Regions from separate parts of the Paraburkholderia sp. GAS41 genome, predicted to be linked through region 2. Evidence: predicted binding sites of a transcription regulator. Region 2 holds the regulator's gene; the other holds the start of a gene.
The links. The regulator FliA, encoded in region 2, starts transcription of late flagellar genes. The targets are predictions, from matches to a motif close to CTAAAGTTTNNNNNNNNNNNGCCGNTA.

Region 1 (7,306 bases), on a different contig from region 2:
CTCACCGGAATGAAAATCGCGAGCGCCAGCATGTATGCGGTCATGCCGAGGCTGAGACTGTTCGGGCCGACGCCAAACGAATGCGCCATTTGCGGCAGAGCCGTCGCGATCACCGTGGTGTCGAGATACTCCATGAAGAAGGTCGCCGCGACGATATACGGCAACCAGCCGATGAAGGACGGGCGTGCCTGGGTGGCGGTCATCGCACCCTCTCGGGCGAGCGGCCGGGCCATTGCGCGCAGCGCGGGGCAAACCGCCGGTGCGCGTCGTAATGCTGGTGTCGATTCATGCTGTTACGGCTTCCTCTCAAAGCGTGTCCCATCTCCAGTATCGCCGCGCAAATCATGGGCGAAGGCGGTGTCAATATGGCGGGAGAAGCTGCAAGTATTGCCCAGGAACGGTAAAAACCGCTTTCAAAGCCGGTGATTTTTTTGAACGGCGGCCGGAAACCCCCGCCGGCACGGGCTTCGTCTGAATATAGCCAATAGCAATTGCGTCGATATATACAATCAACTTTTTCTATTAAGCGTCCTGCGACATACTGTCTTCACTTTCTCAACCACGTAACAAGAGGACGCAGCAAATGCCGATCATCAACAGCCAAGTCAAACCCTTCAAGGCAACCGCTTACCACAACGGCGACTTCCAGACCGTCACGGAAGAAAGTCTCAAAGGCAAGTGGTCCGTGCTCGTGTTTTACCCGGCTGATTTCACGTTCGTCTGCCCGACCGAACTGGGCGACCTGGCCGATCGTTACGCCGAATTCAAGAAGCTTGGCGTGGAAATCTACAGCGTCTCGACCGATACGCACTTCACCCACAAGGCATGGCACGACACCTCGGACACGATCCAGAAGATCCAGTACCCGATGATCGCCGATCCGACGCTGGCTATCTCGCGTAACTTCGATGTACTGATCGAAGAAGAAGGCATGGCACTGCGCGGTACGTTCGTGATCAACCCGGAAGGCGAGATCAAGCTGTGCGAGATTCACGACAACGGCATTGGCCGTGACGCCGGCGAACTGCTGCGCAAGGTGCAAGCCGCGCAATACATCGCAGCGCATCCGGGTGAAGTGTGCCCCGCCAAGTGGACGCCGGGTGCTGAAACGCTGACTCCGTCGCTCGACCTGGTCGGCAAGATCTAAGCAGACTCGCTTAGCTCTACCTGGCAGTATCGCATCACACGCCTCTTGCAGGCGTCTCTCTGGTGCGGGCCGCATCGTGCCATGTCATGCATGCGGTCCGCGCGTCTGCTCGCCACACGCTGCGGTGGCGCCCGGAGCTCCCACTCTCGTCACGGAATTCGAATAGTCATGCTGGACGCCAATCTCAAGACTCAGTTGAAATCGTACCTGGAAAAAGTCAGCCGGCCGATCGAAATCGTTGCCTCGCTCGACGGCAGCGCCAAATCGCAAGACCTGCTGACGTTGCTCGCAGACATCGCGACGCTGTCGGAGCGCGTGACGGTGATCGAACGGCGCGACGACGATCAACGCAAGCCGTCGTTTTCGATCGGCGAGCCGGGTAAAGACACGGGTATCCGCTTTGCCGGCATTCCGATGGGACATGAATTCACCTCGCTGGTGCTCGCGCTGCTGCAGGTGGGCGGTCACCCCATCAAACTCGACGACGCGGTGATCGAACAGATCCGCGAACTGGACGGCGACTATCAGTTCGAAACCTATTTCTCGCTGTCATGCCAGAACTGCCCGGAAGTCGTGCAGGCCCTGAACGTGATGGCCTTGATCAACCCGCGCATCCGCCACGTGGCGATTGACGGCGCGGTATTCCAGAACGAAGTCGAAGCACGTCAGATCATGGCCGTGCCGACGATGTTCCTGAATGGCGAAGTGTTCGGCCAGGGTCGCAGCGGCGTAAAGGAAATTCTCGCCAAACTTGATACGGGTGCCGGCGCGCGTGCTGCCAAGCAATTGGCGACGAAGCCAGTATTCGATGTGCTGATCGTCGGCGGCGGCCCCGCGGGCGCGGCCGCGGCAATCTACGCCGCACGCAAGGGCATCGCGACCGGTGTGGTCGCGGAACGCTTCGGCGGACAGGTGCTCGACACGCTGGCAATTGAAAATTTCATCTCCGTTCAGGAGACCGAAGGACCCAAGTTCGCCACGGCGCTTGAGCAGCACGTGAAAAGCTATGAGGTCGACATCATGGACGTGCAGCGCGCCGAAGCGCTGATTCCGGGCCGCATCAACGAAGTTCATCTCGCGAACGGTGCGGTGCTGAAGGCGAAAACCATCGTGCTCGCCACCGGTGCGCGCTGGCGTCAAATCAACGTGCCGGGCGAGCACGAGTATCGCAATCATGGCGTCGCCTACTGCCCGCACTGTGACGGTCCGCTGTTCAAGGGCAAGCGCGTTGCGGTGATCGGCGGCGGCAATTCGGGCGTCGAAGCGGCGATTGATCTGGCGGGTATCGTGCGTGAAGTAACGCTGCTCGAATTCGGCGCTGAACTGCGTGCTGACGAAGTGCTGCAACGAAAGCTGCGCAGCCTCGCCAACGTTACCATCGTGACGCAGGCCCAGACCACGGAAATCACCGGCGACGGCAAGAAGGTCAACGGCCTCGTCTACAAGGATCTGCGTTCGGGCGAGATCAAAAAGGTCGAACTGGAAGGCGTATTCGTGCAGATCGGTCTGGTGCCGAACACCGAGTGGCTGAAGGGCACGGTCGAACTATCGAAGCACGGCGAAATCGTGGTGGACGCACGCGGTGCGACTTCGGTGCCTGGCGTGTTCGCCGCGGGCGACGTGACGACGGTGCCGTTCAAGCAGATCGTCATTGCGCTGGGCGACGGCGCTAAGGCATCGCTAGCTGCCTTCGATCATCTGATCCGCAGTAGTACAGACGATGAAGCGGAAGTCGCGGTCGAAGAAGAAACTGCGCTCGCCGAGAGCTAAATCTTGCTCGTGGACGGCCGGCGGCTGTAGCCGGACCGCTGCCCGCTGTATGACAACGAAGCCCGCCTTTGCGCGGGCTTCGTTGTTTTCAGCGACTGCTTTATTGACCGGACGATCACTTCCGAGCCGCGGGGCTAATATTTTTTCCCGCTCAAGAAATTGTTCGCGCTGCCGACAATAAAGCTATTAACCGGCTGGAACATTCGCTTGCTATCGGGGAAAGCCTGGTTCAAGTCAATCGAAACCGCGTCGTTATCAGGTGGGTGGCCCGCATTTATTGCGTTTGCGCCGACCGCGAACATCGAGTCTTGCCGGACAGGCGCTGTCACAGGCGCGTCGGCTCTGGTGCGGATTGTTGAAAAGGGGGAGCACGAGTGACGCTGAAACAACAAGGCCCAGCGTTGTCGTGCAGACGTTTGGATCCGCGTTTGAAAACGGAGATGTCATGTTTGTCGCAATCGGTTGGGTATTGGTGCTGGGATCGGTCATTGGGAGTTTTGTGGGCGTGGGTGGGCATCTGCCTGCGCTGGTTCAACCATTCGAACTCCTGTGTATTTTTGGCGCGGCAATTGGCGCGTTCGTCGTCAGCAATCCGGTCACCACGCTCAAGAAGACGCTCAAGAGTATTCCCACCTGCTTCAAGGGCGGTGGCTACACCAAAGAGAAATATCTCGAACTGATCGCGCTGCTCTATGAGCTGCTACAAAAGGCGCGTAAAGAAGGCATGATGTCTCTGGAGGCCGATGTCGATGCGCCAGAACAGAGTGTGCTGTTTCAGAAGTATTCGCATGTTCTGGAGGATCATCATCTGCTCGACTTTATCGTCGACTATCTGCGCATGATGTCGAGCGGCAACGTCAACGCGCTCGAAATGCAGGATCTCATGGACGAGGAGCTCGAGACGCATCACGCCGAGGCCAACGTGGCCGCCAATGCGATCCAGAAAATGGCCGATGGCTTGCCGGCGTTCGGGATCGTCGCCGCGGTAATGGGCGTGGTGCATACGATGGGCTCGGTCGGCGCGGCGCCCGCTGTGCTCGGCGAAATGATCGCCGGCGCACTGGTGGGTACCTTCCTCGGCATTCTGCTCGCCTATGGATTCGTCGGCCCGCTCGCCGATCTGCTCAACGCCAAAGGACGCGCCGCGGCCAAGCCGTTTCAGTGCGTCAAGGCTGTGCTGCTGGCGTCGATGAGCGGCTATGCGCCGCCTGTCTCCGTCGAGTTTGGCCGCAAAGTGCTCTTCACCGCCGACCGTCCCAGCTTCAAGGAACTCGACGACGCGGTCCGCGCAACCAAGCTGCCCAAGGCAGCGTGATCGAGAAGCAGCATGGCTGAAAACCGTTCGAGCAGTGGGGCACAGGAAGCCTCCGCGCCAATCATCGTGCGGCGTCTGCGCAGGGGCGCGGCGCACGAGGCGCATCATGGCGGCGCCTGGAAAATTGCCTATGCCGACTTCGTCACCGCAATGATGGCGTTCTTCCTGCTGATGTGGCTGCTGTGCTCGACCTCGAAGTACGACAAGCAAGGCATCGAAGACTATTTCAACACGCCGCTTTCGACCATGCTGGGCGGCAAAGAGGGCACTGGTTCGGCGCGGCCGAGCGTGGTGCACGGCGGTGGCCGTGACGCATCGGACAGCCGGCCGGGCGTGGCACACAAGAGTCAGGCGCAGCCTGCCAGGCCGTCGGTCAATCCGCCGCCGCTGCAGGTGGACGCGCAGCGGCTCGCGCAACTCAAGGCGAAAATTAGCGCCCTGATCGAACAAAGCCCTGCGTTGAGGGCGTATAAGCAGCAGATCCGCGTGGCGATTACCGACGAAGGTTTGCGCATCGAGATCGTCGATTCACTCAAACGGCCCATGTTCGCATCGGGCAGTTCGAAACTGGAAGATTATGCGGTGACGATTCTGCAGCAGATCGGGGCGTCGCTTAACGACGTCGACAACCGCGTGTCGATTGCGGGACATACGGATGCCGTACCTTACTCGGGCGGCACCGCGGGCTATTCGAACTGGGAACTGTCCAGCGACCGCGCCAATGCAGCGCGCCGCGCGCTGGTGGCGGGAGGTCTGCGCGAAGACAAACTGCTGCAGGTGCGCGGACTAGCCGATGTGTTACCACTGGACAAGGATGTCCTGGACGAACCGATCAACCGGCGCATCAGCGTTCTCGTGCTGAACAACGCGGCAGTGCAGGCATTTTTCCGCGACGGCGGGCGCACCACCGTGGATGAAGCAACAGCCGCGAGCGGCGTCTTGCCGGCAGTCCTAAACAAGCAGAGTGCGGGGGAGAAAGCCAGCGCGCGGTAAAGCTGCGCGCACGCCGTGCCCTCTGAAGACCTGGGTCATCACGCTTCGTGACGTTCAGGCTGTTCGACCGGTACGGCAAATTCATCTGCCATCGAGGCACACACCGCATCGGCGAAACGCTGTAACGAAGAGAGCGATCCGCTCACGCTGTGATAGGTTTCGCGGCCAATCCGGGCATCGAGCAGAATCTGCAAACCGGCTGCCCTGGCAATTTTCACGATATCCACGGCCGTCTCCTGATTAAGCGGCGTGCAGACTGCATTCCCGTTCTGATCGAACCATCGCGTCGGGCGGTGGTTCATTTTCAGCAGCGGGGCTACGTATTGGCGGTGGCTTCGCTGAAAGCCACGTCACCATCGTAGTGGAGCAAGACGTCTCGCGATGATGCGAACAGCGGGCAATAACCGAGGCAATTCGCTTGTTCGGTTTTGCCCGCATTTTCAAACCGCCGCTTCGAACAGTCGAGTGACTGAGCGGCGCGATTCCGGCTTCACTTCCTGTCGATCGAATACTTGCCCGGCCCGGTCACGACCAGCAGCAGCAAGCCGCCGATAATGCTGACGTTCTTGTAGAAGTTGATCATGTTCATGTATTGCTCCGCGCCGCTCATGGTCCAGTAATGGTGAGCGATCAGCGCCGTACCGAACGTGTAGAGCGCGAGCAGTAACGCCAGCGGCCGGGTATAAAAGCCGACCACGATTGCCACGCCCACGACAAACTCCATCACCACCGCGATGATCGCCGACACCTCGGGCATCGGCGCGCCGGTTTGCGTCATATAAGCCACGGTGCCGGAGAAGCCGGTCAGCTTCGACCAGCCGAACAGCACGAACAGCAACATCAGCAAAATGCGGGCGACGAGGATCAGTTCGTCCTTGCGGGTTTCAAATAGTGTGTAGCGCATGATGGGTTCCAGTGAATCAGGTTTGTGGTTATGAAGGGCTCAAGCCCACAGTTCGGACATCTCAATGTTGCGCAGGTCGAACACCAGCACTTCGGCGTCGTGGCCCTGCGTGAACGTCAGGAGCTGTTCGTCGCGGACCCGTGCGCCGTCGCCTTCCCCGAGCGTCACACCGTTCACGGTGATGCTGCCGCGCGCCACGTGGATGTAAGCATAGCGATCCGCCGCCAGTTCCACCTGTGCGCTTTCGTCACCGTCGAGCAAACCGGCATAGACGCGCGTGTCTTGTTGCACCTGCAGCGACTCGTGCGCTCCGTCCGGCGAGATCACGAGGCGCAGCTTGCCGCGTTTTTCCGCCGTGCCGAAGTGGCTTTGCTGATAACGCGGCGGCGTGCCTTTGGTTGCCGGCGCAATCCAGATCTGCAGGAAATGCACGGGCTCGGCCTTCGAGTGGTTGTATTCGCTGTGGGCGACGCCTGTGCCCGCGCTCATCAACTGGATATCGCCGGGCACGATCACCGAACCGGTGCCCATGGTGTCCTTGTGTTCCAGCGCGCCTTCCAGCACGTACGAAAAGATTTCCATATCGCGATGCGGATGCTTGCCAAACCCTTGCGACGGAGCGACACGATCATCGTTGATCACCAGCAGGTCCGAAAAACCGTTCTGCTTCGGATCGTGATAGCTGGCGAAGGAAAACGTATGACGCGAGCTGAGCCAGCCGTGCTCCGCGCGGCCGCGTTGATTGGCGTGTCTGATTTCGAGCATGGTGTTTCTCCTTGATTGTGCGATCCGGCGAGGGTTGTCGTCCGTGATCCATGAACAGCAGTTTAAGTCAATCAATGCGCTTATAATCGGCTGTAAATCGGAAACACTGTCATAAATGAGTGGACAATCGGCTTCGACGGCGAACCGGCAGCCGCGGGTTCGCGGGCCCTCGGGTCTCGATGAAGGGATACTGCAATGCAACTCGAAGACATGCGGATTTTCGTCGCCACGGTCGACGCCCACAATTTCACCGCCGCAGCCAGTCGGCTGTCGCTTTCCAAGCAGTTCGTCAGCCGGCGTGTCATGGCGCTCGAAGAGGCGCTCGGTGTGCGGCTCCTGATCCGCAACACGCGCAAGCTGGCGGTGACCGAACTTGGTCAGGAGTTCTACGAACGCGCGAGGCGCATCCTCA
Region 2 (7,306 bases):
GCAACACCAACCTGCGCGCACTCGCGGGGCCGGTGCTGATCGTGATGATCCTCGGCATGATGATCTTGCCGTTGCCGCCGTTCCTGCTGGATCTGCTGTTCACCTTCAACATCGCGCTTTCGGTGATGGTGCTGCTCGTCAGCATGTACACGATGAAGCCGCTCGACTTCGCGGCTTTCCCGAGCGTGCTGCTGTTCTCGACGCTGCTGCGCCTGTCGCTGAACGTCGCGTCCACGCGGGTGGTGCTGCTCGAAGGCCATACCGGACCGGATGCGGCCGGACAGGTGATCGAGTCGTTCGGGCACTTCCTCGTGGGCGGCAATTTCGCAGTCGGGATCGTGGTGTTCATCATCCTGATGGTGATCAACTTCATGGTCATCACCAAGGGTGCGGGCCGGATCGCCGAAGTGTCCGCGCGCTTCACGCTCGATGCGATGCCGGGCAAGCAGATGGCCATCGACGCCGATCTGAACGCCGGCATCATCAACGAAGATCAGGCCCGCAAGCGGCGCCTCGAAGTCGGTCAGGAAGCCGAGTTCTACGGTTCGATGGACGGCGCGAGCAAGTTCGTGCGCGGCGATGCGATCGCCGGTCTGCTGATCATGGTGATCAACATCATTGGCGGGCTGATCGTCGGCGTGGTCCAGCACAACATGGATTTCGCCGCTGCCGGCAAGGTCTACACGCTGCTCACCATCGGCGACGGCCTCGTCGCACAGATCCCGTCGCTGGTGATCTCGACCGCGGCCGGTGTGATCGTGTCGCGCGTGGCGACCAACGAAGACATCGGCACCCAACTGACCGGGCAGTTGTTCACGAACCCGCGTGTGCTGATCATCACGGGTGCGATTCTCGTGCTGATGGGTCTGATTCCTGGCATGCCGCACTTCGCCTTCCTGCTGCTGGGCGGCGGCCTGATCCAGCTTGGCCGGGTGATGAAGACGCGCGCATCCAACCTGAAGAACGCATCGACCCGCGTCGACGTCGTGCCGGCGGCGCTCGCGCCGACGGAAAACACCGAGGCAAGCTGGGACGACGTGACGATGATCGACACGCTCGGTCTTGAAGTCGGCTACCGGCTGATTCCGCTCGTCGACAAGAATTCGGACGGCGAACTGCTCAAGCGCATCAAGAGCATCCGCAAGAAGTTCGCCCAGGAAATCGGCTTCCTGCCGCCGGTGATCCACATCCGCGACAACCTCGAACTGCGTCCCAACGGCTACCGGATTGCCTTGAAGGGCGTCGAAGTCGGCGTGGGCGAGGCCTATCCCGGCCAGTGGCTGGCCATCAACCCGGGTCAGGTCAGCGCGGCGCTGCCGGGCACGCCGACCCAGGATCCGGCATTCGGCCTGCCGGCCATCTGGATCGATACCAATCTGCGCGAGCAGGCGCAGGTGTATGGCTACACGGTGGTCGATTCGAGCACGGTGGTCGCGACGCACCTGAACCATCTGGTCGTCACGCACGCCTCCGAACTGCTCGGCCGCCGCGAAATCCAGGCGCTGATCGAGCGGATGCAGAAGGACACGCCGTCGCTGGTCGACGATCTGGTGCCGAAGGCGCTCTCGCTCACCACGCTGCAAAAGGTGCTGCAGAACCTGCTGGAAGAAGGTGTGCCGATCCGCGACATGCGCACGATTCTCGAAGCGCTGGCCGAACATACGCCGAAGATCAGCGATCCGCACGAACTGACGGCGGTGGTGCGTCTCGCGCTGGGCCGCGCGATCACCCAGCAATGGTTCCCCGGCATCGGCGACATGCAGGTCATGGGTCTCGATTCCAACCTCGAACGCGTGCTGTCGCAGGCGCTTTCGACGGGCGCGAATCCCGGCCTCGAACCGGGTCTCGCGAATACCCTCATGACGGAGACGCAAAAGGCCATGACGCGGCAGCAGAACCTTGGGCTCGCGCCGGTGCTGCTGGTGCAGCATTCGCTGCGGCCGATGCTCGCGCGTTTCCTGCGTCGCAGCCTGCCGCAGCTGAAGGTGCTGTCGTATGCGGAAGTGCCGGACACCCGCAACGTGAAGGTGGTGAATCTGATCGGCGGATGAGCGTGTTCCGCTTCGTCCTCCAGACCGGCGCGCGATGCGCCGGTTTTCGTTTGGGCCCTGGCGGCTGCTTTCCCGCGTGCCTGCGAGGGCGCTCCATGCGGGTTTACGTGCGGCACGACGCGGCGCCGCGGGCCTGCCCATCAGGCGAATTGCCTACCTTTCCCCGCCTTTATCAACCGATCGTCGCTCGACATCTTTCGCAATAATCGATCTCAATGGGAAGCGGTATGTTGCCGGTCCGTTAACCGCATCGGGGGTCCAGCTTGAACATTCGTAAATTTGTCGGTGCTACCAGTCGTGATGCGCTGCGCCTCGTTCGCGAGGCTCTGGGCCCCGACGCGGTCGTGCTGTCGAACCGCACGATCGAGGACGGCACCGTCGAAATCGTCGCACTCGCCGACAGCGAACTGGCGGCGATCACCCCGAAGAAACGTGACGGCGCGGGCGCCGTAGCACCCGGATCGGCAGCGCCCGCACGCGCACCGATGATGCAGGCCAACCCATACGCGAGCGGCATGCCGGACGTGTTCTCGTCGGTATTCGGCGCGAGTCCGGAAGCCGGCGCCGAAAGCGTGGCAGCCAGCCACGCAGCGGCGCAGCCGGCGGCAAGCGCCGCGGCTGAAGCGGTGACGGCAAGCGCCATTGAAGAACCGGCGGCTGGCGCGCTGCCGCAAAGCACCGCCGCTGGGCGCGCGCCGCTCGGCTCGCAAGCCGGCCAGGGTGCGCCAATCGCCCCCGCACCGCAAGCACAAGCCGTAACGGCCGCCGCGACCGCGCCGGTTGCACAAGTGCCGCGTACCAGCGACGACATCCGCGCGGACGTACTGAAGGCGGCAGGCATGGCGCCGGCGCCGGTGGCGCCAATTGCACCTCGCACGATGGCGGAATCGAATCCCTGGCTGATCGATCACGCCCGCAACATCGCCGGCAAGCAACAGGGCGCATACAGCGCACGGCCCTCGGCAATGACGCCGGCTGCCGCGATGGCGAAGGGACTGGGTGCCCCGGTCGAGCAGCAGGGCGGCACACGCCCGTCGTTCAATCAGGCGGACACACCCGACTGGGCTCGCGAAGCCGCGCAGCTCGCCGCCCGCCGCGCCGCCCAGAAGGCAAGCCCCGTCGAAGACACCCGCACGACAGGCATCAGCGCCGCCAGCGTCACGGACGCCATCAAGGTGCGCATGGAGCAGGTCGTCAACGAAACGGTGATGAGCGAGCTTTCCTCGATGCGCGGCATGATGGAGGAACACTTCGCCGGTCTGCTGTGGGCCGACCGTCAGCGCCGCAGTCCGACGCGCGCGTCGCTCACCAAGCATCTGTTCGCCGCGGGCTTCTCCGCGCAACTGGTGCAGATGATGGTCGACAACCTGCCGGCCGAAGTCGACACCATGGAAGGCGGCATGGACTGGGTGCGCAGCGTGCTCGAGTCGAACCTGCCGGTGATGGAAAACGAAGACGCGCTGATGGAACGTGGCGGCGTGTTCGCGCTGATGGGCCCGACGGGCGTCGGCAAGACCACCACCACGGCCAAGCTCGCCGCGCGTTGCGTGATGCGCTTCGGCGCCAGCAAGGTCGCCCTGCTGACCACCGACAGCTACCGGATCGGCGGCCACGAACAACTGCGCATTTTCGGCAAGATCCTCGGCGTCTCGGTACATGCCGTGAAGGATGGCGCCGATCTGCAACTGGCGCTCGCCGAACTGCGCAACAAACACATCGTGCTGATCGACACGATCGGCATGAGCCAGCGCGACCGGCTCGTCTCGGACCAGATCGCCATGCTGTGCCGCGCCGGTCAGCCGGTGCAGCGCCTGCTGCTGCTCAACGCAACCAGCCACGGCGACACGCTCAACGAAGTCGTGCAGGCCTACCAGCGCGCGCCGGATCAACAGCCGCTCGCCGGCTGCATCCTCACCAAGCTCGATGAAGCCACCAACCTGGGCGGCGTGCTCGACACGGTGATCCGCTACAAGCTGCCGGTGCACTACGTGTCGACCGGGCAGAAGGTGCCCGAGAACCTGTATGTCGGTACGCGGAAATTCCTGATCAAGAGCGCTTTCTGCGTGCCGCGCGACAGTTCGCCTTTCGTGCCGCACGACGACGATATTCCGGCGCTGCTGTCGGCGCTTTCCGCCCGCTCGACGTCCGAACTGCACGAGGTACGTTTTGGATAAAGTCGTCTCGGATCAGGCAGAAGGACTGCGGCGCCTGCTGGCCCGCAACGGTTCACGGGTCGTGGCGGTGACAGCCGGCTCGACCAGCGTCGGTTGCACGACGACGGTGGTCAATCTGGCAGCGGCGCTGGCCGAACAGGGCAAGGATGTGCTGGTCATCGACGAGTGCGTCAACGCTCACTCGGTGAGCGCGATGCTCGGCGGCGTGCGCGGCGCGGGTAACTTCGCGGCGGTGTTGCGCGGCGAGATGCCGCTCGACGCGGCCGTGGCGCGCCACGCACTTGGGTTCTCCGTGCTGGCCGCCTCGCGCGGCAATCGCGAGGGCTACACGCCCGCGCAATTGAGCGTGGTGCTGGACGGTCCCGCTGATGTCGTGCTGATCGACGCCCAGCTCGACCGTTTCGGCCAGCTTTCCGCACTGGCGATGCAGGCGCATGACCTCGTGATCGTGACGCGGGTGGCCGCGCAGGCCATCACCGATGCGTACGCCTGCATGAAGCGTCTGCATTACGCACACGGCATCGGCCAGTTCCGCGTGCTCGTGAACCACGTGCAAAGCGTCACCGACGCGCACACCGCATTTGAAAACCTCGCGGGGGTAGCGGGGCGTTATCTGACTGTGTCGCTGGACGCCGCCGGCTGTATCGCCGCGGATCCGCGCATGGTCCGGGCGCTCGAGTTGTCGCGCTGTGTCGTCGACGCCTTCCCGTCGACACCTGCCGCGCGCGATTACCGCCATCTTGCCGCTGAATTGCAGTACTGGCCGATGCGGCCAGCGATGTCGTCCCGTCACCACTGGGTGGCGCCGGCGACAGTTACAACGGCGCAACACGCCGGCCAACCGTCTGCGCAGCCTGCCTGAAGGGGCGCTGCGGACAAGGGGAGCACGATGTACAACGCTCAGGGAAAGATTTCCCAAGCCGAGGTTCTGACGAAGTACGCGCCGCTGGTGCGGCGGCTCGGCTTGCAGCTAGTGGCGAAAATGCCGGCGAGCGTCGATCTCGACGATCTGATTCAGGCCGGCATGATCGGGCTGCTGGACGCTGCGAGCCGGTACAAGGAAGATCAGGGCGCGCAGTTCGAGACCTACGCGAGCCAGCGGATTCGCGGCGCCATGCTCGATGAACTGCGCAGCAACGACTGGTTGCCACGCAGCCTGCGCCGCACCTCACGTGAAGTGGAGACCGCCGTGCATCAGGTTGAACAGACGCTGGGCCGCTCGGCGAGCGAGACGGAGATTGCCGGTCATCTGAAGATGCCGCTCGACGAATATCAGTCGATGCTGCAGGACCTGCATGGCAGCCAGCTGATCTATTACGAAGACTTTGACCGCTCCGCCGACGACGAGCCGTTCCTCGACCGTTATTGCGTCGATCATTCCGATCCGCTGTCGGCGCTGCTCGACGAAAGCCTGCGCGCCGCGCTGGTGGAAGCGATCGAGCGCCTGCCGGAGCGCGAAAAGCTGCTGATGTCGCTGTATTACGAGCGCGGCATGAATCTGCGCGAAATCGGCGCGGTGATGGAAGTCAGCGAGTCGCGGGTTTGCCAGTTGCACAGCCAGGCCGTGGCGCGCTTGCGCACGCGTCTGCGTGAGATGGCCTGGGCGAAGGCCGAAGCCGAATAAATCGACGCGGACGGCGGTTCGCCGTCGCAACCGCGCACAAGCTATGTCATTGAAAGCCGTCCTCGTGACGGCTTTTTTTTCGACTCGATGTAGCAGGGCGCGATAGTAAACGCGTGTGTGTAACCGTCGACGCACAGGTTGCGCGCGAACGTTGCCTTGGAAGGAGATAAAACGGAGGGGTGAGATTGACCTCGAAGAACGGCTGCCGGTGCGGACGCGGTGGGTTCGAACCCCGCGCCCCGCGACCGGCTTTTCGACCTACCCGATTACAGGCCGCCGAATCCCGGCACACGCCCATCCGGGCCGTAGAACGAGGGCTTCGGCGGACGAACCTGCAGCACGTCGAGGGCGCGCTGGTTGTATTCCATGCGGGTGCGGATCAGCACGCCATTGGTCTTGTTGGAGCGGTGGGCCCGCTCGACGGACTGCTGCAGCAGCTTCCATTGAGCGGCGAGCTTCGGGTCACGGCCCGCGGCCAGTTCGATACCGGCCGAGCCGCCCGGCAAGCCCATTTCGGCGAGCTGGCTGTCGCGGAGCTTCTCCAGCGTCGCCAGTTTGCCGACCAGTTCGGTTTTCTTTTCGACGATCGGCCGCAACATCTCGGCCGGATCCACCTGGGTCAGTGCTTTCTGTTCGACGACCAGCACCGAGGCGAACGCTTCGATGGTGGTGTACTCGTCGGTAACGGTGGCAAGCAGGGCGTCTTTCATCGCAACTCGCTTTCGCGGCGGCCCGCGCATGACGCGCGGGTCGGGGTTTCAAGGTGTCGCCTCGCGGCGTCCAGCCTTAATTGCCGGTCGCCGGGGCTCTCGTTTGCAACAGACTGCGTGTCGTTTCCAGCACGCCGTCAGCAATCTTGCCCGGATCGATGGTCAGCGTGCCGTTCTTGATGGCCGCCTTGATCGATTCGACGTGAGCGGTGTCGATGTCTGCCGAACCCGACGTTGCCAGGTTGCGCAGGTCGGACGACAGGCCCGACAGGCTCACATTCGCGTCGCCACCCGAGCTGGTGGCGGCTTGCGCGCTGGTGAACGCGCCTTGGGCGGGGCTGGCCGCCGGAGTCGAAACGTCCTGCTGCGTGCGCGTCGCGCCGCTGGTCAGGCCGTCTGGCTTGGTATTGGTGCTGGAATCGATTTTCACGATTGGCTTCCTTGACGATTTGATTCCTTTAACGGCAATCAGGAAGCCAAACTTTAGCGCCAATGGTGTATCCCTTTGTAACGGCGGCGCCGGCCGGACTGGTGCGTGAATCCCCACGCCACGCCCGGTTTCGGGCCTGCCCTCACATCTGGATCTGCACCGTCGAACTGTCCTTCACGATCCCCATGAGAATCTGGCCGGTGGAGGTCCTCACCCTCACCGGCTGACCCGGCGTGGCATTGCTCAGCGCGCTGCCTTCCGACGAAATCGAAAAGCCGTCGCCCTGCGCCACCACCCGCACCTGCGTGCCCGCTGTC

Region 1: motA (flagellar motor stator protein MotA) is a predicted target of FliA. The motif match lies at 3,146-3,172, and genes of this name have one in related genera.

Annotation. Positions count from the first base shown of each region.
Region 1 is NZ_JBNDMK010000007.1:131,947-139,252, reverse strand. It holds gene P3T43_RS12805 (MFS transporter) at 1-203, opposite strand, end outside; gene ahpC (alkyl hydroperoxide reductase subunit C) at 584-1,147, shown strand; gene ahpF (alkyl hydroperoxide reductase subunit F) at 1,316-2,917, shown strand; gene motA (flagellar motor stator protein MotA) at 3,363-4,232, shown strand; gene motB (flagellar motor protein MotB) at 4,245-5,225, shown strand; gene P3T43_RS12780 (hypothetical protein) at 5,264-5,452, opposite strand; gene P3T43_RS12775 (DoxX family protein) at 5,716-6,129, opposite strand; gene P3T43_RS12770 (pirin family protein) at 6,169-6,894, opposite strand; gene P3T43_RS12765 (LysR family transcriptional regulator) at 7,090-7,306, shown strand, end outside.
Region 2 is NZ_JBNDMK010000005.1:111,435-118,740, reverse strand. It holds gene flhA (flagellar biosynthesis protein FlhA) at 1-2,051, shown strand, start outside; gene flhF (flagellar biosynthesis protein FlhF) at 2,315-4,225, shown strand; gene P3T43_RS09980 (MinD/ParA family ATP-binding protein) at 4,218-5,087, shown strand; gene P3T43_RS09975 (RNA polymerase sigma factor FliA) at 5,115-5,849, shown strand; gene P3T43_RS09970 (flagella synthesis protein FlgN) at 6,116-6,559, opposite strand; gene flgM (flagellar biosynthesis anti-sigma factor FlgM) at 6,636-6,989, opposite strand; gene flgA (flagellar basal body P-ring formation chaperone FlgA) at 7,132-7,306, opposite strand, start outside.